DNA from 4 places in the Mesorhizobium sp. M0802 genome. Region 1 is predicted to be linked to each of the others. Evidence: predicted binding sites of a transcription regulator. Region 1 holds the regulator's gene; each other region holds the start of a gene.
The links. The regulator LexA, encoded in region 1, represses DNA repair genes until DNA is damaged. The targets are predictions, from matches to a motif close to TGTTCNNNNTGTGTTCNG.
Positions count from the first base shown of each region.

Region 1 (7,077 bases):
TGGCTGCCGTCGCGAGGACTTTCCAGTTCAAGCCCGTAGGCGCCGCATCTGGCTTCGACGAGCTGGATAAACAGGTCGGTCAGCGCGATGCTTTTTCTGCGCACCGCCGCCATATCGACGTCGTTCCAGATATCGAGCGCGCCCTTGAGCGCCCGCATCGACAGCACCGGCTGCGTTCCGCACAGGAAGCGGCGAATGCCGCTGCCGACGGCAAAGCCCTGCTCGAAGGCAAAGGGCCGCGCATGGCCCCACCAGCCGCTGAGCGGCTGGTGGGCATCGTCATGGTGGCGCTCGGCCGCGTAGATGAAGGCTGGCGAGCCCGGGCCGCCATTGAGGTATTTGTAGGTGCAGCCGACGGCGAAATCGGCATTGGCACGGTCAAGTTCGACCGGCAAGGCGCCGGCCGTGTGGCAGAGATCCCAGATGATCAGCGCGCCGGCGTCATGTGCCTTGCGCGTCAGCGCCGCCATGTCGCGCAACTGGCCGGATTTGTAGTTGACGTGGTTGACCAGGATGACGGCAACGCTGTCGTCGATCAGCTCCTCGATTGCGGCCGCGTCGACGCCCTCCAGCCGCAGCCGCGTTCCCGGCCGGGTCGAGGCGACGCCTTCGGCCATGTAGAGGTCGGTCGGGAAACTGTCGCCCTCGGCAACGATGACCGACCGATCCGGCCGCATGCCGAGCGCTGCGTGCAGCAGCTTGTAGATGTTGATCGAGGTTGTGTCGCAGACCACCGTCTGCCCATCAGCCGCGCCGATCAGTCGCCCGAGCTGATCTCCGAGTTCCACCGGCATGTTGAACCAGCCGGCGGTGTTCCAGGCGCGAATGAGGTCGTGCGCCCATTCCTGCGTGGCGGCCTGCTGCAGTTCGCTGAAGACGACCGCTGACGCGGCGCCCAGGGAATTGCCGTCGAGATAAATCACGCCTTGCGGCAAGACAAAGCGTTCGCGCATGGAGCGCAGCGGATCGGCGGCATCCATTGCTTCGATTGTAGCGAGATCGGGTGTCGTGCTCATGATCCGGCGCCCCTCCATGGACAAACGCGCGCGGCGGAGCCTGCCGCCCAAACATGCCGGCGATCTTGAGTGGTCGCCCTTGAACTGTCAAACATTATATATAATTCACCCATTGAAAGGCTTTGATATATAATGATCCGCCGAGCGTTTATGTCTGATGGATCACGATGCTGGATGACGAGCAGACCTCGAAGACGGAAGCGGCCTATCGCCTGCTCAGGCGCGATATTCTTGCGACCCGGCTGGCGCCTGCCGCGCCGTTGAAGCTGAGCACGCTGCGCAACACCTACGGCATCGGCTGGACGCCGTTGCGCGAGGCGCTGTCGCGGCTGGAGGCGGAACGGCTTGTGACCGCCATCAGCAACCGCGGGTTTGCGGTCGCTCCCGTCTCTCGGGCGGAGCTCGAGGATTTGGCGCGTGCGCGGCTGGTGGTCGAACTGCCCCTGCTGGTGGAATCGATCGAGGAGGGCGACCGTGAGTGGGAAGACGCGGTCGTTGCCGCCCACTATCGTCTCTCACGGTGCGGGTCTGTTCTCGACGATCCATCGGATGATGCGGTCGACGCGTGGTACGAAAAACACGATGCCTTCCATGCGGCGCTGCTCAGTGCCGCGACATCCAGCTGGCTGCTGCGCTTCAATGCGACGATTTCCGACCAATTGCATCGCCATCACCGCTTTCTGGGTCTGGCCCCGACGCTGCGCGCCGCCGCCGGCCGCACGGATGGCCACCGGAAGGCCGTGGCGGCCCTGCGCGACGCCGTGGCGATCGAACACCATACCGCCCTGATGGAAGCGGCCCTCGATCGCGACGTCGAACGTGCGAAAACTCTGATGACCGCTCACATCGGCTACACGCTGCAGGTCTATGCCCAGAGTGAACCCGGCGCGGATGCTGCGCAGCCCCGTCCGAAAAGGAAGCGGCGATCGTAGCCGACGACGCAGGGCACTTTGTCTTCGTTTCACCCCGTTGCCGGCCAACGACTACGAGCGCCGCTCGCGGTGCCGAACGTCACGCTGAACAAAACGTCAACACATTCATTAAACTTTAAAAGGTTGCGGAACACAACTGGAACAGATAGTGTTTGTTCTGGGTTTGTTTTTTCTGATTCTGGTTTCAGAACCCCTGGGGGCCGCGATGCTGACGCGCAAACAACATGAGCTTCTGATGTTCATCCATGAACGCCTGAAGGAGAGCGGAATCCCGCCGTCCTTCGATGAGATGAAGGAAGCGCTTGACCTCGCCTCCAAGTCCGGCATCCACCGCCTGATCACGGCGCTTGAGGAGCGCGGTTTCATTCGCCGGCTGCCGAACCGGGCGCGCGCGCTGGAAGTGCTGCGGCTGCCCGACTCGATCGCACCAGGCCTCAATGCGGCGAGGAAGTTTTCGCCGAGCGTCATTCAGGGCAGTCTTGGTCAAACCGGCCAAGGGCAAGGCGGCCAAGGACAAGGCGCGATGGGCCAAGGCGGTATCGGTCGCCAGATCAAGCCGGGCTCGCCGTCGCGTTCGATGTCGGCCGGCAATGACGACGCCGTTTCGGCGGTGTCGATCCCGGTGATGGGACGCATTGCTGCCGGTGTGCCGATCGACGCCATCCAGCATCAGACCCATTCGATCTCGGTGCCGCCCGACATGATCATGGGCGGTGAACACTACGCGCTCGAGGTCAAGGGCGATTCGATGATCGAGGCCGGCATTTTCGATGGCGACACGGTCATCATCCGCAATGCCGACACAGCCAGCCCCGGCGAGATCGTGGTGGCGTTGGTCGACGATGAGGAAGCGACCCTGAAACGCTTCCGCCGCAAGGGCGCCTCGATCGCCCTGGAAGCCGCCAACCCGGCCTACGAGACCCGCATTTTTGGACCGGACAGGGTGAAGGTGCAGGGCAAGCTTGTCGGATTGATCCGGCGCTACTGAGCCGGCTTGGGTTTGTACTTTTCACGCTGGTTGTAAGGCGGCAGGCCGCGCGCTTCGCGGGAGAAGCGGCGTTGCTCGTGCCAGGGGCGATACGGCTTGTCGACGGCGAAGCGGATGGTTGGCGCTGCAGCTGCCGATTGCGGATCGAAGAAGACGGCGGCGCTGCCGTCGCGGGCCAGCTGTTTCTTCGTCACGACCAGCACCAGCGGGTCGCGGCACGGATTGTAAGCGGTGGCGTCATCGATGACGATCAGGCTCGCGAAGGCACAGGCCGGCCGCGCCGTCTTGCGGTCTTTCGCAAGCGCTACAATGGCTCCGGAAGGGTGCCGGGCGATACAGAGATCGCCGGTGCAATAGAAGGGCGAGCCGGGCGGCAGATCGAGCGGATCGAGATCGAACCGCGTATCTGTTGCCTCGAAAATCTCAGGTGGGATAATGGTTTCGGCCCGCAGCGCCCGTTTCCAATTGTCCGTGGTGAATTCGTTGGAGCGTTCGCGGTTGAGGGCGAGTTCGCCGCCACCGATCGGCATGGCCACCAGATGCGCATCCTCGGATATGAGCACGTCGGGCGTAAGCACCTGCGGCACCGTCAACAGGCCGGCCAGCGCGAAAGGCACGGCCGCCAACCTGAGCCAGGTGGTGGCCATGGTGGCGATGACGAGGGCGACCGCCACCAACAGCACCGAGCGAATGGAGATCAGCCCGACGGCGTCGACCGGCGAGCGCTCGGAAATCCAGGCCGATATAGCGATCATCGCCATCAGACCCTTGCCCATCACATAGAGGAACGGCCCGTCGGCGCCGAACGGCATCGCCAGTGCGCTGAGCACGGCAAAGGGCATGACGATCAACGAAACAATCGGCATCACGGCCAGATTGGCGATCAGGCTGAGCGGCGACACACGCTGAAAATGCCAGATGGCGAACAGCAAGGTTGCACTGCCGGCGATGATCGAGGTCATGGCGAGGCCGCCCATGGCCAGCGCGAATTTTCGCGACAGGAAGCCGACGAAGGAGCGCTTTGCCGGCGGCGTTCTCACCTTGTCGGCGCGGTAATCGGCCCAGCCGGCATAGGCGCCGACAAGGGCGGCGGTGGCGGCAAACGACATCTGGAAGCTGGGACCGACCACCTCGTGCGGCGACACCAGGATGACGGCAATGGCGGAGATCGCCAGATTGCGCATGGTGAGTGCGGCGCGATCAAACAGCACGGCGACAAGCATGACCGCCAGCATGATGAAGCTGCGCTCGGCGGCAACCACGACGCCTGAAATGACGAGATAGGCGGCGATGGAGACGAGTGCTGCCACTGCTGCATATTTCTTGACTGGGCGGCGCGAAGAGAAATCGGGAAACAGCGCAAAGGCGCCACGCAGCAACGCCATGATGGTGCCGGCAACCAGCGCCATGTGCAGGCCGGAGATGGAGATGATGTGGTAGATGCCGGTGCGCCGCATCGCTTCGTTGACCTCGTCCGGGATGCCGGCGCGCACCCCGACAATCAACGCCGCGGCAATCTCGCCTTCGGCGCCGCCGATCTTGCCCCTGATATGGTCGGCAATGTTTTCGCGCGCGTTCTCGATTGCCGAGGAGAGCCGCGCGGCCAGCGGCGGCGGTCCCTGCGTAGCAATGGTTTTCGGATTGCCGAGAAAGAAGCCGCTGCCGCCGATACCGGTGAAATAGCTGTCGAAGGAGAAATCGTAGCTCTCCGGCCGCACCGGACCGGTCGGCGGCAACAGCCTGGCATAGCCGGTGATCAGGGAGCCGGCGGTCATATCGGCGGGAACGGTCCGCGCCGAGAGCCTGACCCGCTCCGGGGCGTAGCGCAGCTTGGGGTAAGCGGTCGAAACCACGTCAAGCGTCAGCCTGATGCGCCCGCTCTCCATCTGTTCGAGACTGACGACGCGGCCGGTCAGCCGTGTCTGGATCTCGGAGCCGAGCATCTGCGTTCCGGCGCGCCAGGTCTCGACTTTGGCGGCGACGACGCCGAGCGCGCACAGCATCGCGGCCATGCAGAACAGATGCGTCCTCGGCCGAGGTCGCGTGGCGACAGCGCAACATGTCGCCAGCACCACAATGGCGATTGGCTGCGCAAAGCCGGGCTCGCCGGCCAGCGAGAAATAAATGATGACGCCGGCCGCCAGGAAAACCGGCACCAGCAGGAAGGCGACGCCCCGGTCGAGCTCCGTGTTGGCGGCCACGGCAAGGCTGCGGCGGAGCGCGGGCCATGACGGACGGCGAAGCCGTCTGCGCAGACGGGCGATAGATCCGGGCGCTGTGACTTGCGCCGGCAAGGCGTGACCGGGCAGCGCAGGCGCGACGCCGGGATGCGGCTCAGGCAGCGCGAGGGGCAGCGGCTCGGCATAGGGACTATCGGCAAACAGCGAGCGTTCGCTGACGCTTGCCTCGGCGCCTTCGCCTTCCTTCGTGCCCCGGCCACGTCCAGCCATCGGGTCTGCCCCTTGCGCCCCAGACCTCCTATGCTACATGAACGCGCAAAGCGCGAAAGTCCGTGCGGTCGCGTCCACCGCGCCGGAATTGACCATCACTCGCCAAGGACGCTCAATCCTCAATCATATCCCGGCCCTCCGCCCTCAGGCGAGCAAGCCCATCGCGCATTGCCTTCAATTGTTCGGGTGTATGACCCTGCCATTCAGCGAGCTCCCCCAGGATGAGCAACGGCTCACGGGAGCGGTAGGATTTCGTCGGATTACCGGGAAATTTTTTATCGGTCAGGTTAGGGTCATCCATGAAAAACCCCGTCGGCTTTACGATGTAAATCCTTTGACGACCGTCACCCGTTGCAAGCTCTGCTCCCCAGATGGCGGCTTCAAGTGTCTGGGTGAAATAGACCCATGACAGTGGTTTACCTCTGAAATTGGAAGGGTGGCCGACGCTCAGCAGATCCCCCGGTTTCAAATCCGCCCGGGTACCATGGTAGAACGGATCACCCTCCGTAGGGTCGGCGTTTCTGGTCATCGGTAGTCCTTCTTTCAATCTTGCCTCCTTAGTGGCGAGACCGGACTGCACACAGTTGCGGTGTTCACGATAATGATTGCAGAAAGGTCAATATGCGTGACCAAGCCAACGCTGTCACGGCGGCGTTGTAGTCGGGCAGTCCGCCTCCGTGAAGAAATGTCCGCTCGTCAGAGGGGGCTACCACCGTCGCAGCGATGTTCCAGGCACTGTGACGGACGCTGCAGCCGAATGGAACCCAGACATTGACGCTGCTGCCAAATGAGGTTGCGCGGAGGTGCGAACAGATTTTGTGCTACAAGGCTCCGGCGCCCGTTGACGCAACCGATAATTGCCGACGTGCCCCGGCCTCGTCCAGCCATCGGGTCTGCCCCTTGCGCCCCAGACCTCCTATGCTACATGAACGCGCAAAGCGCGAAAGTCTGCGCGATCACGCCCCGCTTTCCAAGGTTCCCGAGAGTTCCATGTCCGACACGGTCGTCACCCGTTTTGCCCCCTCGCCCACCGGCTATCTGCATATAGGCGGCGCGCGCACCGCACTGTTCAACTGGCTGTACGCCAAGCACACCGGCGGCACGATGGTGCTGCGCATCGAGGACACCGACCGCGAACGCTTCAACGAGGCGGCGACACAGGCCATTCTGGATGGGCTGACCTGGCTCGGCCTTTCCTGGGACGGTGAGGCCATATCGCAGTTCGAGCGCGCGCCGCGCCACCGTGAGGTGGCCGAGGAGCTGGTGCGCCTGGGCAAGGCCTATTACAGCTACGAGACGCCTGCCGAGCTCGAGGCGATGCGCGAGGCCGCACGCGCCAAGGGCTTGCCGCCGCGCTACAACGGCCAGTGGCGCGATCGTGCCCCCTCGGAGGCGCCTCCCGGCGTCAAGGGCGCCATCCGCATCAAGGCGCCGACCGAGGGCGAAACCGTGGTGCACGACCGTGTGCAGGGCGAGGTGCGCTTCCCCAACAAGGACCTCGACGATTTCATCATCCTGCGCTCGGACGGCAATCCGACCTACATGCATGCCGTCGTCGTCGACGACCATGACATGGGCGTCACCCACATCATCCGTGGCGACGACCATCTGACCAACGCCGCGCGCCAGACGGTGATCTACAACGCGATGGGCTGGGACGTCCCGTCGATGTCGCATATCCCGCTGATCCA
Region 1 covers NZ_JAMYOY010000005.1:249,784-256,860, reverse strand. Annotated here, with positions in the region: gene kynU (kynureninase) at 1-1,016, opposite strand, end outside; gene NKI10_RS11020 (GntR family transcriptional regulator) at 1,184-1,948, shown strand; gene lexA (transcriptional repressor LexA) at 2,154-2,936, shown strand; gene NKI10_RS11010 (ComEC/Rec2 family competence protein) at 2,930-5,386, opposite strand; gene arr (NAD(+)--rifampin ADP-ribosyltransferase) at 5,499-5,915, opposite strand; gene gltX (glutamate--tRNA ligase) at 6,377-7,077, shown strand, end outside.

Region 2 (7,077 bases), on a different contig from region 1:
GATCTTCCTGATCGCCAGGTTGTTCGCCGACGAAGACCACTTTGGCGTCATCCGGCCCCTCGCCGAACACGGTCTGTGTCGCGTCGCGCCAGAGCGGGCAGCGACGACAACCCTTTGCAGCCTCGCGCAAATCGGAAATCGTCTTGGCATCGTCTTCATCCGGCGCCTCGGCCGGCTCGGGCTTCGGCCAATGTCTTGCCTGCAGCTTGGCGTGGTGCGGCGCCGGCGTTGTCGGCAGTCTGGCAATCATATCCCTGGCGGCCTCGTCCGCTCCTGCGATCAGATCTGGAATGAGCGAGGCCTCGGGAAGGTTCCGCCAATATTTCTTCGGCATCTCCTTCTGCATCGCCTTCACCTTGAGCCGCGCCGGGTTGAAGATGTTTTCGAAATAGGTCAGCCACAACGCCTCGGTGTCGTCCTGATCGGGTGCATCGCCCTTGGCCGCACCCGGCCCGATCGCCAGCCTTTCGCCGTTCCAGTCGGCGGAGGCATAGGGCGTCAGGACGGTCCAGCGCATGCCGGTGAACCGCCGGACGAAGAAATCCGCGTTGCGCTCGACAATGAAATGCTCCGGCTCGAACCAGGCGACGTAGCGCTCGTTCTCGCCGTCGCCGATCTTCCGGAAGCGTACGAAGGCATGCATCTTATGGCTGTCGCGCCGCACCGCCTTTTCCATGGCTTCGAGCCGCCTGGTGTCGGGATCGGATGCGATCGCCAGCAGTTTCGGCTCGGTGCGCAGGCGCCAAAGCATCCAGTAGAGAAAGGCAAACCGGCCGGGGTCGGAGTGGCAGAAGGCGGTTTCGGCATGGGCGATGAACTCGCGCGGGACGGTAAGCTGCGCGCCCTCTGGCACCGCCGGCAAGGCATCTTGAGGATCATTGGCGTCGGACCCGACACCCCAACTAATATCCTCAGGTCGGACCTCATTCAGCGCCAGACGCCGTGCCGCATCGCGCCAACCGGCGAAATCGGTCTGGCTCGCTAGCCGGACAGTGTATCGGGCAAGGTCGAGCTGAGCCGGCTGCATGGTCAAAACAGCGAAAGTTGTTCGCAGGACTTTACGATCGTGTCGCGCAGGCCTGTCTTGTCGGTGAGTCCGCCCGGCGACCAGCCTTCGGCGATGATGAAGGGCCTCAGCTTGGCGATCGAATGGCAGATCCGTCCGACATCTTCCAGCCGCATGCGTCGGTGGCGGCGGGTTTCAAGGATCTTCGCCACCACCTTGGTGCCCAGACCCGGAACCCGCAGCAGCGCTTCCCGATCGGCGCGGTTGATGTCGACGGGAAACCTCGCCCGATTGCGCAAAGCCCAGGCGAGCTTGGGGTCAATGGCGAGATCGAGCATGCCGTCGCTGCTGCCGGCGAGGATTTCCGGCTGCGAAAAGCCGTAGAAGCGCATCAGCCAGTCGGCCTGATAGAGCCGGTGCTCGCGCATCAGCGGCGGTTTCTGCAGCGGCAGCGACGATGACGAATCCGGGATCGGGCTGAAGGCGGAGTAATAGACGCGCCGCAGATGGTAGCTGCCATAGAGCCGCGCACTGGTGTGCAAGATGCCGTCGTCGGATGTTTTGTCGGCGCCGACGATCATCTGCGTCGACTGACCTCCGGGCGCAAAGCGTTCGCGCTTCTTGGTCCTCAGCGTCGGCTCGGCTTTTTCCTCCATCTTCCGGCGCAGGTTCGCCATGGAAAGGCGGATCGTTTCCGGCTTCTTCTCCGGCGCCAGTTTCTTGACGCCCTCATCGGTCGGCAGTTCGACGTTGATAGACAGCCGGTCGGCGTAGAGCCCGGCCTGCTCGACCAGTTCGGCCGAGCTTTCCGGAATGGTCTTCAGATGAATATAGCCGGAGAATTTTTCGTCCAGCCGCAGCCGCCGCGCCACCTCCACCATCTCGGCCATGGTCTCGTCCGGGGAGCGGATGACTCCTGAGGACAGGAAGAGGCCCTCGATGTAGTTGCGCCGGTAGAAATCCATGGTCAGCTTCACCACCTCCTCGATGCTGAAGCGGGCGCGGCGCACATTCGATGACGAGCGGTTGATGCAGTAGCTGCAATCGTAAATGCAGAAATTGGTCAGCAGGATTTTCAGGAGCGAAATGCAGCGGCCATCCGGCGCGTAGGAATGGCAGATGCCCATGCCTTCTGTGGAGCCGATACCGCCGGATTGGAGCGAATCCTTCTTCGCCGACCCAGACGAGGCGCAAGAAGCATCGTATTTGGCGGCGTCTGACAGGATCGCCAGCTTTTCACGGACGGTGCGTGCGCTCATCCGTTCATGTTATGTTCTAGACGGCTGCAGCGCCACCTCATTTGATGCAGGCGGCGAAAAAGTGATCGCCGCCTGATCGTCGGGCTAGCAGGACGACTGCCCGTGTTCCAGGCGGTCTCTCAGACCTCATGGAGGTAGAGGTGGTAATCCAGCTCGCTGACGGTGCGGGCGACGCGCAGATACTCCGACTGCTTGATCGCCACGAAGGTGCGATGCAGATCCTCGCCAAGCGCCTCTTTCAGGAAGCTCGAGGCCCGCGCCGCCTCGATCGCGGCGCGCCAGTCGACCGGCATGGTCGTGCGCGTGACGGCGGCTTCATAGCCATTCCCAGTGGTTTCGGGGCCGGGGTCGAGGCCTTCGTCCAGACCCTTGATGATGCCGGCCAGCACCGTTGCCGCGATCAGGTAGGGATTGGCGTCGACGCCCGACGGCCGGTGCTCGATGCGCCGATTCTTGGCGTCGCCGGCCGGCACTCGCAGCGCCACCGAACGGTTGTTGACGCCCCAGGTCGGCGCCACCGGCGCATAGGACTGCGAGACGAAGCGCCGCCAGGAATTGGCGTGCGGCGCAAACACCAGCATCGATTCGGCCATGGTCTGGATCAGCCCGCCGAGCCCCTGCAGCAGCGGCAGCGACCAGCTTTCGCCGCCGGCTTCGGCAAAAATGTTGCGGCCGTTCTTGTCCTGCAGCGAAACATGGAAATGCATGCCGGAGCCGGCATATTTTTCGATCGGCTTGGCCATGAAGCAGGCGGTAACACCATGGCGGCGCGCCTGCGCCCGCACCAGCCGCTTCAACATGACGAGGTCGTCGGCCGCCCGCATGACATCCTTGCGGTAATTCAGCGTCAGCTCGTACTGGCCGGGCGCGTATTCGGAAATCACCGTTTCGGCCGGAATGCCTTGCGCCTTAGCCGCGGCATAGATGTCGGAAAACAGCGGCTCCATGCCGTGCAGATGGTCGACGGAATAGACTTCGGTCTTGGCCGAGCGGCGGCCGTCGAGCACGGCATCCGCCGGTTTCACCTTGCCATCGGCATCGCGCTCATTGGCCAGCAGGAAAAATTCGAGTTCGAAGGCGCCGGCGGGATGCAGGCCCTTGGCCGCCAAGATGTCGACCTGCCTGGCCAGCGCCAAGCGCGGGTCCGACGACATTGGCTGTCCCTCGAGATGATACATCGCCATCAGCAACTGGCCGCGCGGCGGGTTGGTGCCGTAAAGCGGCACCAGGGTGCCGGGGATGGGCCAGGCCCTGAGGTCGCCATCGCCTGTCGTCCAGATCAGCCCGGTTTCGTGAACATCCTCGCCGGTGATGTCGAGGCCGAGGATCGAGATCGGCATGTGGCGGCCGCCCTCGAAGATGCTTTTCAGCTCATGCCGGCGCACGATCTTGCCGCGGCCGACGCCGTTGGCGTCGGTCAAGACGATATCGAAGGCTTCGATTTCGGGATGGGCGTCGAGAAAGGCTTGCGCCTCGGCGGGCGTCGAGCCCGAAGGTGAACTCATGATTACTGTACTCAAGGTTTGCTTTGGCGCCTGTTTGTTGATCGCCCGCTTGTTGGCTGCTTGTCTCATGCCGTCAGCCTTACCGCAACCGTGGCGAAGGCGGTGATCAGCCGGTTGACCTGGGCGCCGGTGGTGGCCGGCGAGATCAGCATCATGTTGTGAAAGGGCGCGATCAGCACGCCCTGATTGACCAGCGCGACATGAACAGCGGCTTCAAGCTCCGGCGCATGGGCAGTCTCGGCTTCGGCGCCGTTCCTGAGCGGGCCAGGGGCGCAGATGAACTCGACGCGGGCGCCGACGCGGGCGACATGCCAGGGCAGATTGTAGCGATCGATGACGCCGGTCAGCCCGGCATCGAGCCGCAGGGCGAGGCGATCCATCCGGGCATAATTCTCCTGCGTCATCACCTCTTCGAGCGTTGCGCGCATGGCTGCGAACTGCAGCGGGTTCGCCGACAGCGTCGTGCCCATGCCGGAATAGCCCGGCTCCTTGGTTCGATTGTAGTCGGCATAGCGCGAGGCGACCTCGTCGCTCATGCCCCACACGCTTGCCGGCACGCCGCCGGCGATCGGCTTGCCCAGCACGAACAGGTCGGGCTGTAGTCCGAATTTCCTGGTGTAGCCGCCGGGTCCAGTCGTAATCGTGTGCGTCTCGTCTATCAGAAGCAGCGTTCCGGCCGCGCGCGTCAGTTTGCGCAAGGCATCGTGAAAACCCGGATCGGGCAGCACCATGCAGGAATTGGTCAGCACCGGCTCAGCAATGACGCAGGCGACATCCTTGTCCTTGAGCGCTGCTTGCAGCGCGGCGACATCGTTGAACTCGATGACCTTCGCCATCCTGGTCAGGTCGCGGAATTCGCCCGCCAGGCCCGGCCGGTTGACAGCTTTGCCGTCGACCAGCCGCACCATCGTCTCGTCGACCGAGCCGTGATAGCAGCCGTTGAAGACTAGGATCTTTTCCCGACCGGTGATAGCGCGGGCAACACGCAGCGCGAAGCGGTTGGCGTCGGTGGCGGTGGTGGCGATCTGCCAGAACGGCAGACCGAAACGCTCTTGCAGCAGCGGCCCGATGGCCAGAGCATCTTCCGAAGGCAGCATATAGGTCAGGCCGCGCCGGGCCTGGCGGCGGATGGCGCGCGCCACCGGCGGCGGCGAATGGCCGAACATCGAGCCGGTGTCGCCGAGGCAGAAATCGTCCAGCCTGTTGCCGTCGATATCCGTGATGGCGGCGCCCTTGGCGCTTTCGACCAGGATCGGGAATGGCGTCGGCCAGTCGGTCATCCAGTGCATCGGCACACCGCCGAAGAAGCCTGGCAGGCCGTTACCGACCTTGGCCTGCGATTTCGGCCGCGCCTTGCGGAAGGTGTTCGCCTCGCTTGTCCGCAATGCAGCGATGCGGTCACGGCTGATACCGCCGATGGACGCTTTTGAACTGTTCGTGCTGTGCATGAAATCCCTCTCGGCCGGCACACTACCCAATTGGCGACGGCAACCGCAATTGGCCGTGCCGGTGCGCTGCATTGGGTCAGCAGCAAGTTCGGCAGACTTGACCTTCCGGCGCAGTCGGGCGCCAATGCGATCGGGTCTGTGGTTTGGGGAGAAAAATGCGGACGATCATCTGCGCTATTGCGCTACTCTTGTCGGCCGCTGCGGCTTCCGCATCGGGCGGCGTCTGGTGTTCCGTCGATGACAAAGCGGTGCAATTCGAGGTCGGCGCCGGGGTCACCAGAGGTATGGGCGGCCCGACCTTCAATTTTCGCGGCGATCTCGAGATACTTGGCCGGCCGGAAGGCGACAGTCTGCGCAAGACCGTCTTCGAGGATTCAGACCTCACCCAGTACTGGCTGGACGACAAGGAGTTGCGGCTGAACATCTACCACGAGCATCAGCTCGGAGATAAATTCAACTCTGTCGAACTGACGATCCTGACCAAGACCAGTGACGAGGGCGTCTATGGCGGCCGGTACACGCTTGCCGTCTACGACAACGCCGCCGACACGGAACAGGACGGCAAGCCGAAAGAATTGACCGGCAAGGTGTCGTGCGGAGCCGAATAGGTCACGCCGAGATATCGATGACGCCGCAGTCGCCGGCGGCACTGCCGAAGGCGACCCGGCGCTCTTCCTTATCCCACATCATCGCGGTGATGGCGCCCATGCCTGGGCGGCGCAACAGCACCTCTTTGGCATCGGTAAAGCGCACCGCCATGACCATGCCGTCATCATAGCCGACGGCGACGACATCCTGGCTCGGATGGCAGGCAACCGATGTCACCATGGCGTTGCCGCGCGTGCCGAGCTCCAGCGGCGCCTTGCCCATCGGGCCGTCCTTGCCCGAAAACGGCCAGACGATCGCCGCCGGCGCGCCGGAACTCGCCAGCCACTTGCCCTTCACGCTCCACGACAGGCTTTTGACCTTGCCGGGATAGCCGGTCATGCGCATGTGCTTGCCGTCGGCGAGCTTCCAGCCATGCAGCGCGTTTTCCTGCATGGTGGTGACGAGGAAGGCGCCATCCGGCGAGAAGGTCACGCCGGTATGGGCGCCGGCCCATTCCAGCTCCACCGGTCTGCCCTCGGCGGCCGGGAAATGCAGCGTCGCGCCATTGTAGCGGGCGACGCCGAAGCGCATGCCCTTGGGGGAGAAGGCCAGCCCCTCGACCGAACGTGGATGGGCAAACTCTTTGGTCTTGCCGTCGGCAAAGCGCACGAAGGCAGTCTTGCCTGTGGCATAGGCGATAGCGCCTTGCGGCCCTGCGGCAACGCTGGTGATCCACTTCTTGCCCACGCTGGCGAGTTCGCTGACATTGCCGCCGGCAGCAACGGCAAAAATCTTGCCGTCCTCGCCGCCGGTGATCAGGCGGTCGTTGGCGGCGTCATGGAACGTGGAGAGCAGGCCGTCATTGGCCTGAATTGTCTTGTGGCCGTTGTCGAGCCTATGAACTGTCCCATCGGCCAGCGCAAAATGCGGCACGTTGTCGAGGAAGACGGCGGCAAGGCAGTGACCTTCCAGGTCGAGGGGAGCAACTGTGGGCATCAGGACCATTCCAATGAAGCTGTCACCACTCCCGGGAAGCCACTGAGGCGGCCAGGCCTGGCGTCAACCTTCTCCCCTTTTGGGAGAAGGTGGATCGGCGCGCAGCGCCGAGACGGATGAGGGGTGTTGGACGGATCGCCGTCGGTGCCGAGCTGGAGCACCCCTCATCCGACCTCGCTTCGCGAGGCCACCTACTCCCACAAGGGGAGAAGGAAGAGCGGGCAGCGCTAGCGCCATAGAGTCCGGAAATCAAGCCGCCTGGCAGGCGTCAAAGC
Region 2 covers NZ_JAMYOY010000021.1:88,681-95,757, reverse strand. Annotated here, with positions in the region: gene NKI10_RS25440 (UdgX family uracil-DNA binding protein) at 1-1,027, opposite strand, end outside; gene NKI10_RS25435 (putative DNA modification/repair radical SAM protein) at 1,030-2,265, opposite strand; gene NKI10_RS25430 (glutamine synthetase family protein) at 2,385-3,770, opposite strand; gene NKI10_RS25425 (aspartate aminotransferase family protein) at 3,836-5,218, opposite strand; gene NKI10_RS25420 (hypothetical protein) at 5,374-5,826, shown strand; gene NKI10_RS25415 (WD40 repeat domain-containing protein) at 5,828-6,802, opposite strand; gene NKI10_RS25410 (CobW family GTP-binding protein) at 7,052-7,077, opposite strand, start outside.
Region 2: a site for LexA is predicted at 2,267-2,284, ahead of NKI10_RS25435 (putative DNA modification/repair radical SAM protein). Genes of this name have one in related genera too.

Region 3 (7,077 bases), on a different contig from region 1:
AAGAAGGTGCTGGTCTTCGTCGAGGATGTGGCGGCCTCGGGCGGCTACATGATCGCGGTCGCAGGCGACGAGATCTTTGCCGATCCGTCCTCCATCGTCGGTTCGATCGGCGTCGTCTCGGCCTCGTTCGGCTTTCCCGAGTTGATGAAGAAGATCGGTGTCGAGCGCCGTGTCCACACCGCCGGCCAGAACAAGGCGGTGCTCGACCCGTTCAAGCCGGAGAAGAGGGAAGACGTCGAGCGCCTGAAGGCGCTGCAGCTGGAAGTGCACGAGACCTTCATCGACCTGGTCAGGGAACGCCGTGGCACCAAGCTGAAGGACGATCCGGACCTGTTCACCGGCCTGTTCTGGACCGGCAAGAAAGGGCTGGAGCTTGGCCTCGTCGATGCGTTGAGCGACATGCGCACGGTACTGAAAACCCGCTTCGGCGCGAAAACCCAGCTCAGGCTGGTCACCGCGCCGCGTGGCCTGTTTGGCCGCATCGGCCTGTTCGGCTCGAACTTTTCAGCGCCCGATATTGCCGCCGCCGCCGCAAGCGGCGTGATCGATGCGGCGGAAGAGCGCGCATTGTGGGCGCGCTTCGGGCTTTGAAAAAGCGGGGAAAGCGTCTAGCATAAGGGCTTGACAGTCTGCCTTGCCGTCTTGCGAGGGAGGAGCTTTGAAATGCCACAGATCATTTTCTTCGCAGTTGTCGGCGCAGCCGCTTATTTCGGCTACCGCACCTTCGTCCGCGAGGCCGAACGTGTGACCGCCAAGGTGCGGCGCACCGAAAAGCAGGCAGCCAACGGCACCAACGGCACGCTGGTCCAGGATCCCAAGACCGGCGAATACCGCCTGGCCAAGGACTGAGCATCATCCCGTCAGCAGCCGACAGTTTGGATGCCGCAGCCCGGACGTGGCTTGCGCCCGCCAAGATAAATCTGGCGCTGCACGTCACCGGCAAGCGCGCCGACGGCTACCATCTGCTCGAGAGCCTGGTCGTTTTCACCCGCTTCGGCGACAGGGTCGAGATCGAGCCTGCCGACGCCGACCGGTTCTCCGTATCGGGCCGTTACGCGACTTCCGTGCCGATCGACGACAGCAATCTGGTGGTGAAGGCGCGCGAGGCGCTGCGCAGGCAGGCCGGCCAGCAGAGCACGCCGCCGGTTGCCATCCGGCTGGAAAAGAACCTGCCGGTCGCATCCGGTGTCGGCGGCGGCTCGAGCGACGCGGCGGCGGTATTGCAGGGTCTTGTCCGGACCTGGGGTCTCGACATCGGCGAGGCCGAACTGGCGCGGATCGGTCTCACGCTCGGCGCCGACGTGCCGATGTGTCTTGCGGCAAAACCGCTGGTTGCGCGTGGCGTCGGCGACGAGCTGTCGCTGGTGCCGGATTTTCCGGCGCTCGCTTTGGTGCTGGTCAATCCCGGCGTCGCCGTCTCGACGCCTGATGTGTTCAACGCACTTGAGAAACGCGACAATGAGGGATTGCCGCCGCTGCCGCGTGCATTTGACTTCCACAGCGTCCGCAACTGGCTGGAGATCACCCGCAACGATCTCGAATCGGCGGCGCAGGCGATCCAGCCGCCCATCGGCCGAGCGGTTTCCCTGCTGAACCGGGCCGGATCGGGATTTTCGCGCATGTCGGGCTCCGGCGCCACATGCTTCGGGCTGTTCGAGACCGGCAATGTCGCCAAGCGCGCCGCCGCCGAGATTCGCAGCCGCGAACCGGAGTGGTTTGTCGCCGCGACACGAAGCATCGCTTCGGAGGGGGCCGATGGCCAAAATTGACGAGAGCCGCCCGTTCATCCCGGTGCGCATCGCGGTGCTGACGGTGTCCGATACGCGCAGCCTTGCCGACGACAAATCAGGGCGGACGCTGGCCGATCGCATCGTCGAGGCCGGCCATGTCCTGGCCGCGCGCGACATCGTCACTGACGACCGGGAGAAAATCCGCGACAAAGTGCTGGGCTGGTCGCGCGACAAGGAGATCGACGTCGTCATCACCACCGGCGGCACCGGCTTCACCGGCCGCGACGTGACGCCGGAGGCGCTGGAGCCGATCTTCGAGAAGCGCATGGACGGCTTTTCCGAAGTGTTCCACCGCATTTCCTACGACAAGATCGGCACCTCGACAGTGCAGAGCCGGGCGACGGGCGGCGTCGTCAACGCCACCTTCGTCTTCGTGCTGCCGGGCTCGCCCGGCGCCTGCAAGGACGCCTGGGACGGCATCCTGAAGCCGCAGTTCGACTACCGCCACATGCCCTGCAACTTCGTCGAGATCATGCCGCGCCTGGACGAGCATTTGCGGCGCGGCAAGGCCGCCTCGTAAACCAAGGCAAAGTTCCGGCCAAGCGCTGCCTCGTCAGGCAGAATGGCCGTTGCGCCTGCGAAAGGATCATTTCCTGAAGGCCGCCAGGCGGGTAATCTGCCACTAGGTCCTTGAGGCGGAAAGATGCCATGACTGCGTATCGCGGCGGCTGCCATTGCGGCAACATCCACCTGACCTTCGAAACCGGAATTGAGCCGGCCGAGATGGAGATCCGCGCCTGCCAGTGCGCGTTCTGCGTCAAGCATGGTTCGCGCGCCGCCGCCGATCCGCAGGGCCGATTGATCGTATCGGTCGAGGACGAGGCGCGGCTGCACCGATACCGGTTCGGATTGCGCACCGCCGACTATCTCATCTGCCGCGACTGCGGCGTCTATGTCGCTGCTGTGACCACAGACGGCGACCCGAGAGCGATCGTCATCGTCAATGCGCTGGATGACCGGCCGCGGTTCAACCGCGAGCCGGTCCCGATGGACTATGCTGCCGAGAAAAAAGAGGGTCGCATTGCCCGGCGGCAAGCGCGCTGGATGCCGGTCGAGATCCGCTCCGGCCTCAGCGGATGACCGGTTCGCCGTGGAAGCGGCGGCGCGAGGGCGGCGAGACGCCGAAGCCGACCTCCATCATCAGCCGTGGCGTGGTGGACGGCACGGTGCCCATGTGGAAGCCGAACGGGTCCTCGACGAAGCCGAGGCCGGCCTCGCCGGTCAGCGTGACCGGGCTGTCGTCGCCATAGACCTTGAGCACGTCTTGCGCCGGATGGCCGACCAGCAGCGTCAACTGGTGCTTGAGGCTGCGCCTGTTGTGGCTGCCTTTGACATAGACGTGCGGGCCGGTGCCGGCATCGCAGGGCTTGAGATAGAAGAAGAATTTCAGCATCCGCCAGTCGTCGAGATCGAAATGATATTTGCCTAGCGAGGCAAGGTTCTTGTCGGCGTCGGAAGCCTCGCCTGTCGGAAAGCTCCACCAGACACGCGTGGTGATCAGCTTCGCCTGCCCGCCCAGATAGTGCTGGGCGATGTCGAGCAGCAGCGGGTCGTTCTGGATGGCGAGTGCCGCCTTGCAGCCGAGGATGCGCTCGAAATAGTGTCCGCTGAGCAAAGAGCGGCCGAACCGCTTCTCGGCTTCTGCGTGTTCTCCGGGCATGAATTCGAGCCGGCGGTCGAAATTGCCGAAGCACGGCGTGCTCTGAGCAAAGCTGGCGATCTCTTCGTGGATTGCCTGCGGAAGGACCAGTCCGGAGAACAGGCCATCGGTGCGCAGCGCCGCGAGGATCGACTTGAGGTCGACGCCCCTGAACATCGTAGCTCCGGCACTCTGCGCGGGGCGCGCGGCTTTGGCGCCAAGCCAGTGCAGCTTGCGCGCCGGCATGGTGCGGGCAAGCACGAACATCGGCAGCCATGCGGGATTTTCGCGCAGGTCGGAGAGATAGGTCGGAATACGCACCGCAACGCGGCGGAGCAGGCTGCCGTTGCGGGCAATGGCTTCCAGGCTGGGGGCGCCGGATTTGTCAGGGGACGAAAGGTTCATCGGGGTCCTCAGATATGAACGGCAGCAACGACGACGCGGCGCTTGCTTACCGCTCCGGCACTACCCAAACCCCGATATCCCGCATCAACGGAATGCTAATCCCGCGTCAGCTTTTGTGCAATGCACAATAGCTTTTTGCGGCGAAAAAGAGGGATGGTGCTGCGACCGTGCCAATGCGGATGAGACGCCGACGCTGCCCCTCATCCGCCCTTCGGGCACCCTTCTCCCTGGGAACGGGAAAAGGGAGAAACATCACTTCTTCGGCGCCAGCCAAATTTCGGCGTCGAGCCGCCTGGTGGCGAGACCGCGCGCAAGGGCTTCGGCGCTGTGCGCGTTCTTCGACAGGGCAGCGGCCTGGCGCTTGCTGATGACCAGCCCTTCGGCCAGCGCCCGGTTGCCCGAAAACACCCGTGACAGGAACGGCGTGCGGCTGCCGCGCGCACGGCAAAAGCGCGCCGGCATGGTTTGGCGCGCCGTGTGAGCGACAACGTCGTCGATCCAGCCCTCCGCCAGCCTTGCGCCGGGTTCCAGAAACAGCAGCCAGTCACCCTTCGCCTGCCTGATTCCCGCGGCAATGCCGCCGGCCACGAAGTGGCAGCCGGCATGATCGGCAACCCGATGCGTCTGGTCGGTCGAGCCGGTGTCGCAGACGATGACATCGCGCACCACGCCCTCGACCGCGCCGCCGATCAACGAGGCGAGCGTGCGGGCAAGGCCTTCTTCGTCATCCCGGGTTTCGATGAGAACGCTGAGCATTTTTAGCCGAATAGCGGAAAGCCCGGCGCAGCGCCAGTTTTGCATGGCCCAACGAAAAAGTTCTTGCTTTGTTCTCATCAGCGAAATAGGATTATTTTCATGAACAGAGCGATTCGACAGCCAGCCGACAGTCCTTGGGAAAGGGCCAAAATGGAACATATCGTGCGTGCGGACATTGCTGCTTTCGGAGCAGGGCGAGCCGAGATGGCCAATGCGATGATCGAACAGAGCGGCATGCGCGTCCGTCCGGATCGCAACCGCGGCCGTTCCGCGGGCATCAACCCGTCCGGCCGGTTCGAGCCGGTCAGCCGGCATGTGTTCGACGACGGCTGGAATTCGCTGGAGGAATTGCCGCCGTTCAAGACCGAAGTGCAGGTCGAGAAGCCGCGCACCATCATCACCCGCAACGAATCGCCCGACATTTCCTTCGACCGCTCGATCAACCCCTATCGCGGCTGCGAGCATGGCTGCGTCTATTGTTTCGCCCGGCCGACGCATTCCTTCATGGGCCTGTCGCCGGGGCTGGATTTCGAAGCGAAGCTGTTTGCCAAGCCGGATGCGGCGCGGCTGCTCGACAAGGAACTGTCGAAGGATGGCTATCAGCCGCGCACCATCGCCATCGGCACCAACACCGATCCCTACCAGCCGATCGAGAAACAATACCGGATTATGCGCGAGATCCTCGAAGTGCTGGAGGCGCGCGGCCATCCGGTCGGCATCGTCACCAAATCCCATCTGGTGACGCGCGACATCGACATCTTGTCGCGCATGGCCGAACGCGGGCTGGCCAAGGTGGCGCTGTCGGTGACGACGATGGACCGCATGCTGGCGCGCACCATGGAGCCACGCGCGTCGACGCCGACCAAGCGCCTCGAGGCGATCCGGCAGCTTTCCGATGCCGGCATCCCGGCCTCTGTCATGGTGGCGCCGATCATCCCCGGCCTGACCGACCAGGAGATGGAGCGTATCCTCGATTCGGCACGCGCCGCAGGCGCCCGCGAGGCCGGCTATGTGATCCTGCGCCTGCCGCTCGAGGTGGCGCCGATCTTCAAGGACTGGCTGCTGCGCCATTATCCCGACCGCTACCGGCACGTGATGTCGCTGATCCGTTCGATGCGCGACGGCAAGGACTATGATTCGGAATGGGGCAAGCGGATGAAAGGCGCCGGCCCCTATGCCTGGCAGATCGGCCGGCGCTTCGAGATCACGGCCAAGCGGCTCGGCCTCAACGCCGAGCGGCGCACGCTCCGAACCGACCAGTTTGTAGCCGCCGCCAAGGCGACCGAGCAGCTGATGCTGCTCTGAAAGTAGCGCCTGCCCTGCCCTCGTGGTTGGCAGGCGACCCAAGAATCCCGTCCGGCCTGTCCCCCGGCCTGCAGACGGTGCCCTCCCGGTCTTGCCCCACTCGACCCTGGAGGGACTTGCGGAGAATCGGAGCCGATGCGAACCTCGCCGCAACATGGCTCGCGCGCGTTCCGATTCTCCGCTTCTTTTCGAAATCGTCGAAAAGCCCGACTTCTCCTTCGAGACGAAGGCGATGGCTGAAGGCCTTTGGCCGGTGGCAGGCATGGACGAGGCCGGCCGCGGTCCGCTGGCGGGGCCGGTGGTGGCGGCGGCGGTGATCCTCGATCCCGCCAACATTCCCGACGGGCTAGACGATTCCAAACGGCTCAACCATTTGCAGCGCGAGGCGCTGTTCCTGAAAATCCTGGGGTCAGCGCTCGGCGTGTCGATGGCCTCGGTCAGCGCCGAAGGCATTGACGGCAGCAATATCCTCAAGGCCAGCCTGGAAGCCATGCGCCGCGCCCTTGCCGGCCTGCCGATCCAGGCAAAGCTGGCGCTGGCCGATGGCCGCGATGTGCCGCCGGGTCTCCTCTGCGAAGGCCGCGCGCTGATCAAGGGCGACCAGCGCTCGCAATCGATCGCCGCCGCCTCGATCGTCGCCAAGGTGATGCGCGACCGCATGATGTGCGGCTGCGGCAGCCATCACGAGCGCTACGGGTTCGAGGTCCATATGGGCTACGCCACCGTGCGGCACCGCACCGCGATCGAAGCGCATGGGCCGGTGGCAAGGCTGCACCGGGCGTCATTCGCGCCGTTCAGGCTGGGTGGGGTTGAGGTGGTTGAGGAAGAAGGGTTTGTCGGGTTGGACAGCTAAATCTCCCCCCTTGAGGGGGAGATGGCCGGCAGGCCAGAGGGGGTCACCGCGCGTGAAGCGCTAGCCCTTCTTGGTCGCAGAAAGAGCGTCGCGCCTGGTCGAACCGACCCCCTCTGTCGCCTTTGGCGACATCTCCCCCTCGAGGGGGGAGATCAGGCGCACCACCGCCTTCGCCAATCTCCGTCGCCGCTCAACAAAAAAGCCGCCAGGTTGCCCGGGCGGCTTGATGTCAGCGAGTTAACCCCGCTCAGTTCAGCCTGGCCTTCACGTCCTGCAGCGCGGACTTGAAAAGATCCGCGCCGGCCTTGGCGTCGATCTTGCCGGCGAGC
Region 3 covers NZ_JAMYOY010000016.1:154,374-161,450, forward strand. Annotated here, with positions in the region: gene NKI10_RS21955 (S49 family peptidase) at 1-591, shown strand, start outside; gene NKI10_RS21960 (membrane protein) at 664-849, shown strand; gene NKI10_RS21965 (4-(cytidine 5'-diphospho)-2-C-methyl-D-erythritol kinase) at 876-1,769, shown strand; gene moaB (molybdenum cofactor biosynthesis protein B) at 1,756-2,310, shown strand; gene NKI10_RS21975 (GFA family protein) at 2,439-2,870, shown strand; gene NKI10_RS21980 (hypothetical protein) at 2,860-3,834, opposite strand; gene NKI10_RS21985 (glycosyltransferase) at 4,087-4,590, opposite strand; gene NKI10_RS21990 (PA0069 family radical SAM protein) at 4,741-5,895, shown strand; gene rnhB (ribonuclease HII) at 6,050-6,748, shown strand; gene NKI10_RS22000 (F0F1 ATP synthase subunit B) at 6,996-7,077, opposite strand, start outside.
Region 3: a site for LexA is predicted at 4,649-4,666, ahead of NKI10_RS21990 (PA0069 family radical SAM protein). Genes of this name have one in related genera too.

Region 4 (7,077 bases), on a different contig from region 1:
TTGGTTTCGTCGCCGATGCCGCGGCGCTCTGGCTGCTCTTGGCGGTGACGCCGCTCGGTCCCTTCGTCGCCCGTGTCCTGTCGATCGGCTTTGCGCTGTGCGTCACCTGGCAGATCAACCGGCACCTGACCTTTTCGCCGTCGAGCCGCGGCGTGGCGCAGGAGGGCGCGCGCTATGGCGGCGTCGGCATCGCCACCAGCATCGTCAACTATCTCGTCTACTGCGCCATCCTGTTCGCGCTGCCGGCAATGCCGCCGCTGGCGGCACTTGCCATCGCCTCGCTGGTAGCGATGGCGCTGTCGTTCCTCGGTTACTCCCGGCTGGTCTTCGACCGTTAGGGGGTCTGGGCCAAGCAAGCGCGATTGGCAGAAGCCGCCAAGTTCCGTATATCGGCGACTGCCTTGCCGCAATTCCGGACGGAAAACCGCTACGCACTTTTCCTGGACTTGCTCGACCCGCTGGAGACCAGAAGATGACCCTGAAGATCGCCGTCCAGATGGACCATGTCTCCACCGTCTCGATCGCCGGCGACACGTCGTTTGCGCTGTCGCTGGAGGCGCAGCGGCGCGGGCACCAATTGTTCCACTATACGCCGGACCGGCTGTCGATGCTGGGCGGCAAGGTGTTTGCCCGCATCGAGGAGATGAAGCTCCGCGACGAGAAGGGCAATCATTTTTCGCTGGGCGACAAGGTGCGCACCGACCTGTCGGAGATGGATGTGATCCTGCTGCGCCAGGATCCGCCCTTCGACATGAACTACATCACCACGACGCATATTCTGGAGCGCATCCACCCGAAGACACTGGTCGTCAACGACCCGGCCTGGGTGCGCAACAGTCCGGAAAAGATCTTCGTCACCGAATTCCCCGATCTGATGCCCGAAACGCTGATCACCAAGGATCCCCAGGAGGTCGCGGCCTTCCGCAAGGAATTCGGCGACATCATCGTCAAGCCGCTCTATGGCAATGGCGGCGCCGGCATCTTCCATCTCAAGGAAGACGATCGCAACCTCGCCTCACTGCTCGAAATGTTCGCTCAGCTGTCACGCGAGCCGTATATCGTCCAGCGCTATCTGAAGGATGTGCGCAAGGGCGACAAGCGCATCATCCTGATCGACGGCGAGGCGGTCGGCGCCATCAACCGCGTGCCGGCCGACCACGATTCTCGCTCCAACATGCATGTCGGCGGCCGCGCCGAAAAGACTGAGCTGACGGAGCGCGAACGCGAGATTTGCGCCCGCATCGGCCCGTCGCTGAAAGAGCGCGGCTTCATCCTGGTTGGCATCGACGTGATCGGCGACTACATGACCGAGATCAACGTGACCTCGCCAACCGGCGTGCGCGAAGTGCAACGCTTTGGTGGCGCGGATATCGCCAGCCTGTTCTGGGACGCGGTAGAGGCGAAGCGGCGGAATTTGGCCGCGTAGTGTGCGTTGCTACGGAGGACTTTGGTGGGTCCAGAGAAGCATCGAAAGATGCTCTTTATCGGGTAAGACTGCCGAGCAAGCGGCTCATCAAATCAAACTATGTCCCGGAAGCGCCGAGGCCTCAGTTTCGGAGGAAGGAGACCGATAAGTCTGGTCTGCAATTTTCGCTGTGGTGTTGCCCAGTCTTTCAGCAGAAAACCCGCATCGGAGTTCTTTTCCAGCAATGCAAAAGCTGCAGACAGTCCGATCAGGTCGACCAAGGTCCTGCGCATTGAGTGGCGGGAGATTAAATGCTCCAGTCCCGGCGCCACTTCGCACCAACGATTGGCCAGTGCCCGCCGTATCGCTATTTCAGTATCAGGCGACATCCTGCCGAGGCCAACTCCGGTACCCAGGATGCGCCCGTCCGCCCAGCCATTGCCGCCGTGAAGCCGATAGCTGCCAAGAGCCCGCCCAATCCTCACGGTTCCGCCGATCATATGGGCGGCACGAGCCATATAACCATCGGCACATATCCTTATTTCGTCCGGATCGGATGGACGCATGATTTCAAGCGGAGCTCGACGAAACATCATCCCCGATGTGGTTGACCAAAACCAACCCACGGTGCCCCGATCAATAAATAATAATGTCGGGTCAGCTTCGGTGTCGACATGCAGGTAGCCGCTCATTTTCGGCATCGATCGCGGGTCATTCAGGTGGAATACGGGATGACCGCCCGCAAGCAGTTTGCCGGCCGTATCTATCACCACCTCATCGGAGCTCGACATCGCCGCGATACGGGTGTGGCTGAGATGCGCTCTCACATGGCATTCTATGAAGTCAGGGTGCCAAGCATCGTCACCGTCAAGAAACGAGATCAGGGGCCCGGCTGTCGCGTCAAGCCCGGTCATCATTGTTGCCATCTGCCCGCCATTTTGCAGTCGGGGCAGAAAGCGGAAACGACTGTCACCAAGCTGGGACAGACACTCTTCAATCCTTCGGCGGGAAAGCGTCGGTCGAAAAATCATCGACCACCACGCACTCGAACGCAGTGTATGTCTGCGCCGCTACGGATCGGATCGCAGTGTCGATGAATGCCTCTTGATTGAAACAGCCTACGCAAACGGATACGGTTGGTAGCGCGATGTGAGAACCAGCCCCGCTTGGGACGATGTTTTCTTTCAAGAGGCGCTTCTCCGTACACCAGATTTGATCGCCTGAGATATTCCGTCGATCAACTGGCGATGTTTCTGTGCCAAATTTCTCTCTGTCGAAGCGAGTTTTGCCCCGCACTCAAGATCGCAATTGCCGCATGTTGACCCTACAGCACGGGTATCGCCCTCCTACCAAATTCGAGATTGTCAGAGCCATGCTGCGTCATGGCCACAAACTCAGAAAGGGGCACCCTTCCGCGAAGTCGCAACCTGCTCTTCAGGCCAGTTTGCTGTCTGACGATCCGTTCATATCCTATTCGGGAATGTCCGGTACGCCGCTCGGATTAGCAAGTCATATGCCTTTCCTTCCACGCGGCCACCGCGCCTGGTTTCTCATCTCGCCAACCTGGTCCATCGAAAACAGTGCTAGCGTCAAAACCATCCGGACCTATGCCGTTCTGCATAGACTCAAGAACCCCCGTCACTCGCTAATCTTCCTATCCAACACTCAGGCCGAGGCTGATCTGTTGAATCAGTCCGGCGAGGCCGCCGTCCTGCACAACAAGACGTCAACAACCTCCGAACACATATTCAGGCCTCTCGATGACGTCCCTGTAGAATTTGATGCAATCTACAATGCGCAACTGGCTCCGTGGAAGCGCCATGACTTGTCGCTTGGCATCCAGCGTTGCGCATTTGTCTTCTATCGAGATTCAAGCGGGTCCTCCACGACGGAGTCGGAAAGAGCGCGAATAAATCGGCATAGGGAGCTCGCGCCGCATCACGTCTTTATCAACGAGTTTGACGGCACCGGCAAGCCGGTCCGATTGGCACCGGCTCAGGTGAACACGCATCTAAATCGTGCAGCCGTGGGAATCTGTCTCTCTCACCTGGAAGGACCAATGTTCGCCAGCACGGAATATCTTCTCGCGGGCCTTCCAGTAGTCACGACGCCGAACCATGGCGGCCGAGACCTTTATCTGGATGACGACTATTCGCTCACAGTTCCACCCGATCCTCGATCCATCGCGGAGGCTGTCTTAGCGCTGAAGGAGCGACGAATTCCCCGGGATTACATTCGTTCGCAAACTTTGAAACGAATCGAACGAGACCGCGGGCGGTTCATAGACCTTGTAAACGAGATTTTTCTGGAGAGCGGCTCTTCGCGCCGGATCGCCCTGCCTTGGCCTTTCAGATATCCTGTCATGGAGTGGCTTCCACCGCAGGTCGCGATCGATCGATCGCTTTCAGGTTCGGTCGATGCCTTCATCACCGCTTAGAAGCAACACCCTCAGATTGCCGAAGGGCCTAGTCGCCCTTGTTAAACGCGGTCGAGGAGGCGGAGCAGCCGTTCCATTTTGCTTAACCATCTTCCGTTTTTGCAACCGGCACAGCGCGCTGCAACCACCACGAATGCATGTTCCTGTAATGTTCTTGCCTTGGCCTGAAATCTATGGTTGTCTTGTCCTGACGTCGCTCGCGGTCTGAACCACAAGGCCGAGGCGAGCCGGTATCCGGGGGCAGAGCAAGATGGTGGCGCGGGTTCGCACGGTGGCTTTCCAGGGCATCGAGGCCGTGCCGGTCGATGTCCAGGTGATGATTGCGCCGGGCAAGGTCGGCATGCAGATCGTCGGGCTGGCCGACAAGGCGGTGGCCGAAAGCCGCGAGCGCGTGCAGGCGGCACTGCATGCGTCGGGGCTGTCGATGCCGTCGAAGAAGGTGACGGTCAACCTGGCGCCTGCCGATCTTCCCAAGGAAGGCAGCCATTACGATCTGCCGATCGCGCTCGGCCTGATGGCTGCACTCGGCGCCATTCCGGGCGACATGCTGGCCTCCTATGTCGTGCTCGGAGAATTGTCGCTCGACGGCACCATTGCCACGGTCGCCGGTGCGCTGCCGGCGGCGATCGGCGCCAATGCCGAGGGAAAAGGCCTGATCTGCCCGTTCGGCTGCGGGCCGGAAGCGGCCTGGGCGGGCAAGGATTTCGACATATTGGCGCCGCGCAGCCTGATTGCCATCGCCAATCATTTTCGCGGCACGCAGGTGCTGTCGCGGCCCGAGCCCGGCATCCATGTCTCGGCCCGCGACCTGCCCGACCTTTCCGACATCAAGGGCCAGGAAAGCGCCAAGCGGGCGCTGGAAGTGGCGGCGGCCGGTGGCCACAATCTGTTGATGGTCGGGCCTCCCGGCTCGGGAAAATCCATGCTGGCGCAGAGGCTGCCTTCAATTCTGCCACCACTGGCGCCCAAGGAACTTCTTGAAGTCTCGATGATCGCCTCGGTGGCCGGCGAGCTCGGCGAAGGCAAGCTCACCGACCGGCGGCCGTTCCGCGCCCCGCACCATTCGGCTTCGATGGCGGCAATGGTCGGCGGCGGCATCAGGGCGCGGCCGGGCGAAGTATCGCTTGCCCATAACGGCGTCCTGTTCCTGGACGAGTTTCCCGAATTCACGCCGCAGACCTTGGATGGGCTGCGCCAGCCGCTGGAGACCGGCGACTGCATGATCGCGCGCGCCAACCACCGCGTCACCTATCCAGCGCGCATCCAGCTGGTAGCGGCGATGAACCCGTGCCGTTGCGGCATGGCCGGCGAGCCCGGCTATCGCTGCCTGCGCGGCGAACGCTGCCGCACCGACTACCAGGCGCGCATCTCAGGCCCGCTGCTCGACCGCATCGACCTCAGGATCGAGGTACCGGCTGTCTCGGCCGCCGACCTGATCCGGCCCGACCGGGCGGAGAAGAGCGCGGCGGTCGCCCAGCGCGTGGCGCGCGCCCGCACCATCCAGCGCGAGCGGTTCGAGCGGCTGGGCGTCACCAGCGCCACCACCAACGCCCATTGCTCGCCTTCTGTCATCGAGGACATCGCCGCGCCGGACGCAGCCGGCCTGTCGCTGCTGAAAGACGCCAGCGAGAAACTCGGCTTTTCTGCGCGCGCCTATCACCGCGTGCTTAAAGTGGCGCGCACACTGGCCGACCTCGACGCCAGCGAGGCCGTCGGCCGCATCCACCTGGCCGAGGCGATTTCCTACCGCATGATGTCGGAGCGGGTAGCGCAGGCGGCGTGACGAAGCCTAGCCTGCTTTGTCGGGATGGCTAGCTGTCCGCCCGGACCGATATCAAGAACCGATGATGTCTGGCTTTGCTAAAAGTCAGAACTTGTAGGCGAAGGCTGCGCGAACGACGCTGAAATTCGTCTTCACGTTGTAAGGATCGACGGGATCGAACCCGAAATCCTTCTTGCCGAGGTCGACGTATAGATATTCCGCGCGAACGGTCCAATTGTTGTTGAAAGCATATTCCGCACCGCCGCCGACCGCATATCCGGTCTGAAGCTTGGTTTCGGTTTCGTTGAAGACATGTTCGTCGATCTTGACATTGCCTACGGCAAGGCCAGCGGTGACATAGGGCAGAAACTGATCGAATGCGTAGCCGACGCGACCCCGGATCGTCCCGTAGGCATCCAGACTTGCACGCGCAAAAAGACCGCCGTCGTCGAATTCCTGCTTGAAGCCCAGATAATTTATGTCGCCTTCGATACCGAAAACCCACGGGCCGGATTGATAGTTGGCACCGACCAGGACACCGCCGGTGAAGTCGCTGATGTCGGCCGATCCAGTGATGCCTATGAAGTTGCCGTCGATATTGCCAAAGGCGCCACCCGCATTCGCGCCGATGTAAAAGCCGGTCCATGAATAGGTGGAGGCTACCGGTTCAACGAAATCCGCTGCATTGGCCCCGGTCACAGTCATGCCCGCAACCAGCAAAATTCCTGCAAAAAGCCGCATGGATGTCCCCGACCCGACCATCAATTGATCAATGTCTTAGCAATACACCCAAATCCTTGCGAAACCTGTGTCAAAACAGTCACGCTGCAGGCTAAATTAGTGATTGCAGGCAATGGAGGCAGCGTCTTCCCACGAGTGCGGTCGCGAAGCTGCGCAGCCTCAGCCGACGCCTTTCCGCCGCAGGATCAGGCCCGCTCTTTCGCCTTCAGCTCCAGCCGCCGTGCGTGCAGCACCGGTTCCGTATAGCCATTCGGCTGTTCGCGGCCTCTAAACACCAGGTCGCAGGCGGCGTGGAAGGCGATGGAATTGTCGAAATCGGTGGCCATCGGGCGGTAGAGCGGGTCGCCGACATTTTGGAGGTCGACGATCGCTGCCATGCGCCGCAGCGAATCCATCACCTGAATTTCGGAGCAAACCTTGTGGTGCAGCCAGTTGGCGATGTGCTGGGAGGAGATGCGCAGCGTGGCGCGGTCTTCCATCAGGCCGACATCGTTGATGTCGGGCACTTTCGAGCAGCCGACGCCCTGGTCGATCCAGCGCACGACATAGCCCAGAATGCCTTGCGCATTGTTGTCGAGCTCGCGCTGGATCTCGTCGGGGGTCCAGTTCGGCCGCACCGCCACCGGCACCGACAATATATCATCGAGCTTCGCCTTCGGCCGGCTCTTGAGCGCCGCCTGGACGGCATGGACATCGACCTTGTGATAGTGCGTGGCGTGCAACGTCGCCGCC
Region 4 covers NZ_JAMYOY010000017.1:88,449-95,525, reverse strand. Annotated here, with positions in the region: gene NKI10_RS22580 (GtrA family protein) at 1-338, shown strand, start outside; gene gshB (glutathione synthase) at 473-1,426, shown strand; gene NKI10_RS22570 (glycosyltransferase) at 1,519-2,436, opposite strand; gene NKI10_RS22565 (glycosyltransferase family 2 protein) at 2,399-2,701, opposite strand; gene NKI10_RS22560 (glycosyltransferase) at 2,778-3,842, shown strand; gene NKI10_RS22555 (YifB family Mg chelatase-like AAA ATPase) at 4,093-5,625, shown strand; gene NKI10_RS22550 (outer membrane protein) at 5,710-6,345, opposite strand; gene NKI10_RS22545 (malate synthase G) at 6,531-7,077, opposite strand, start outside.
Region 4: a site for LexA is predicted at 3,981-3,998, ahead of NKI10_RS22555 (YifB family Mg chelatase-like AAA ATPase). Genes of this name have one in related genera too.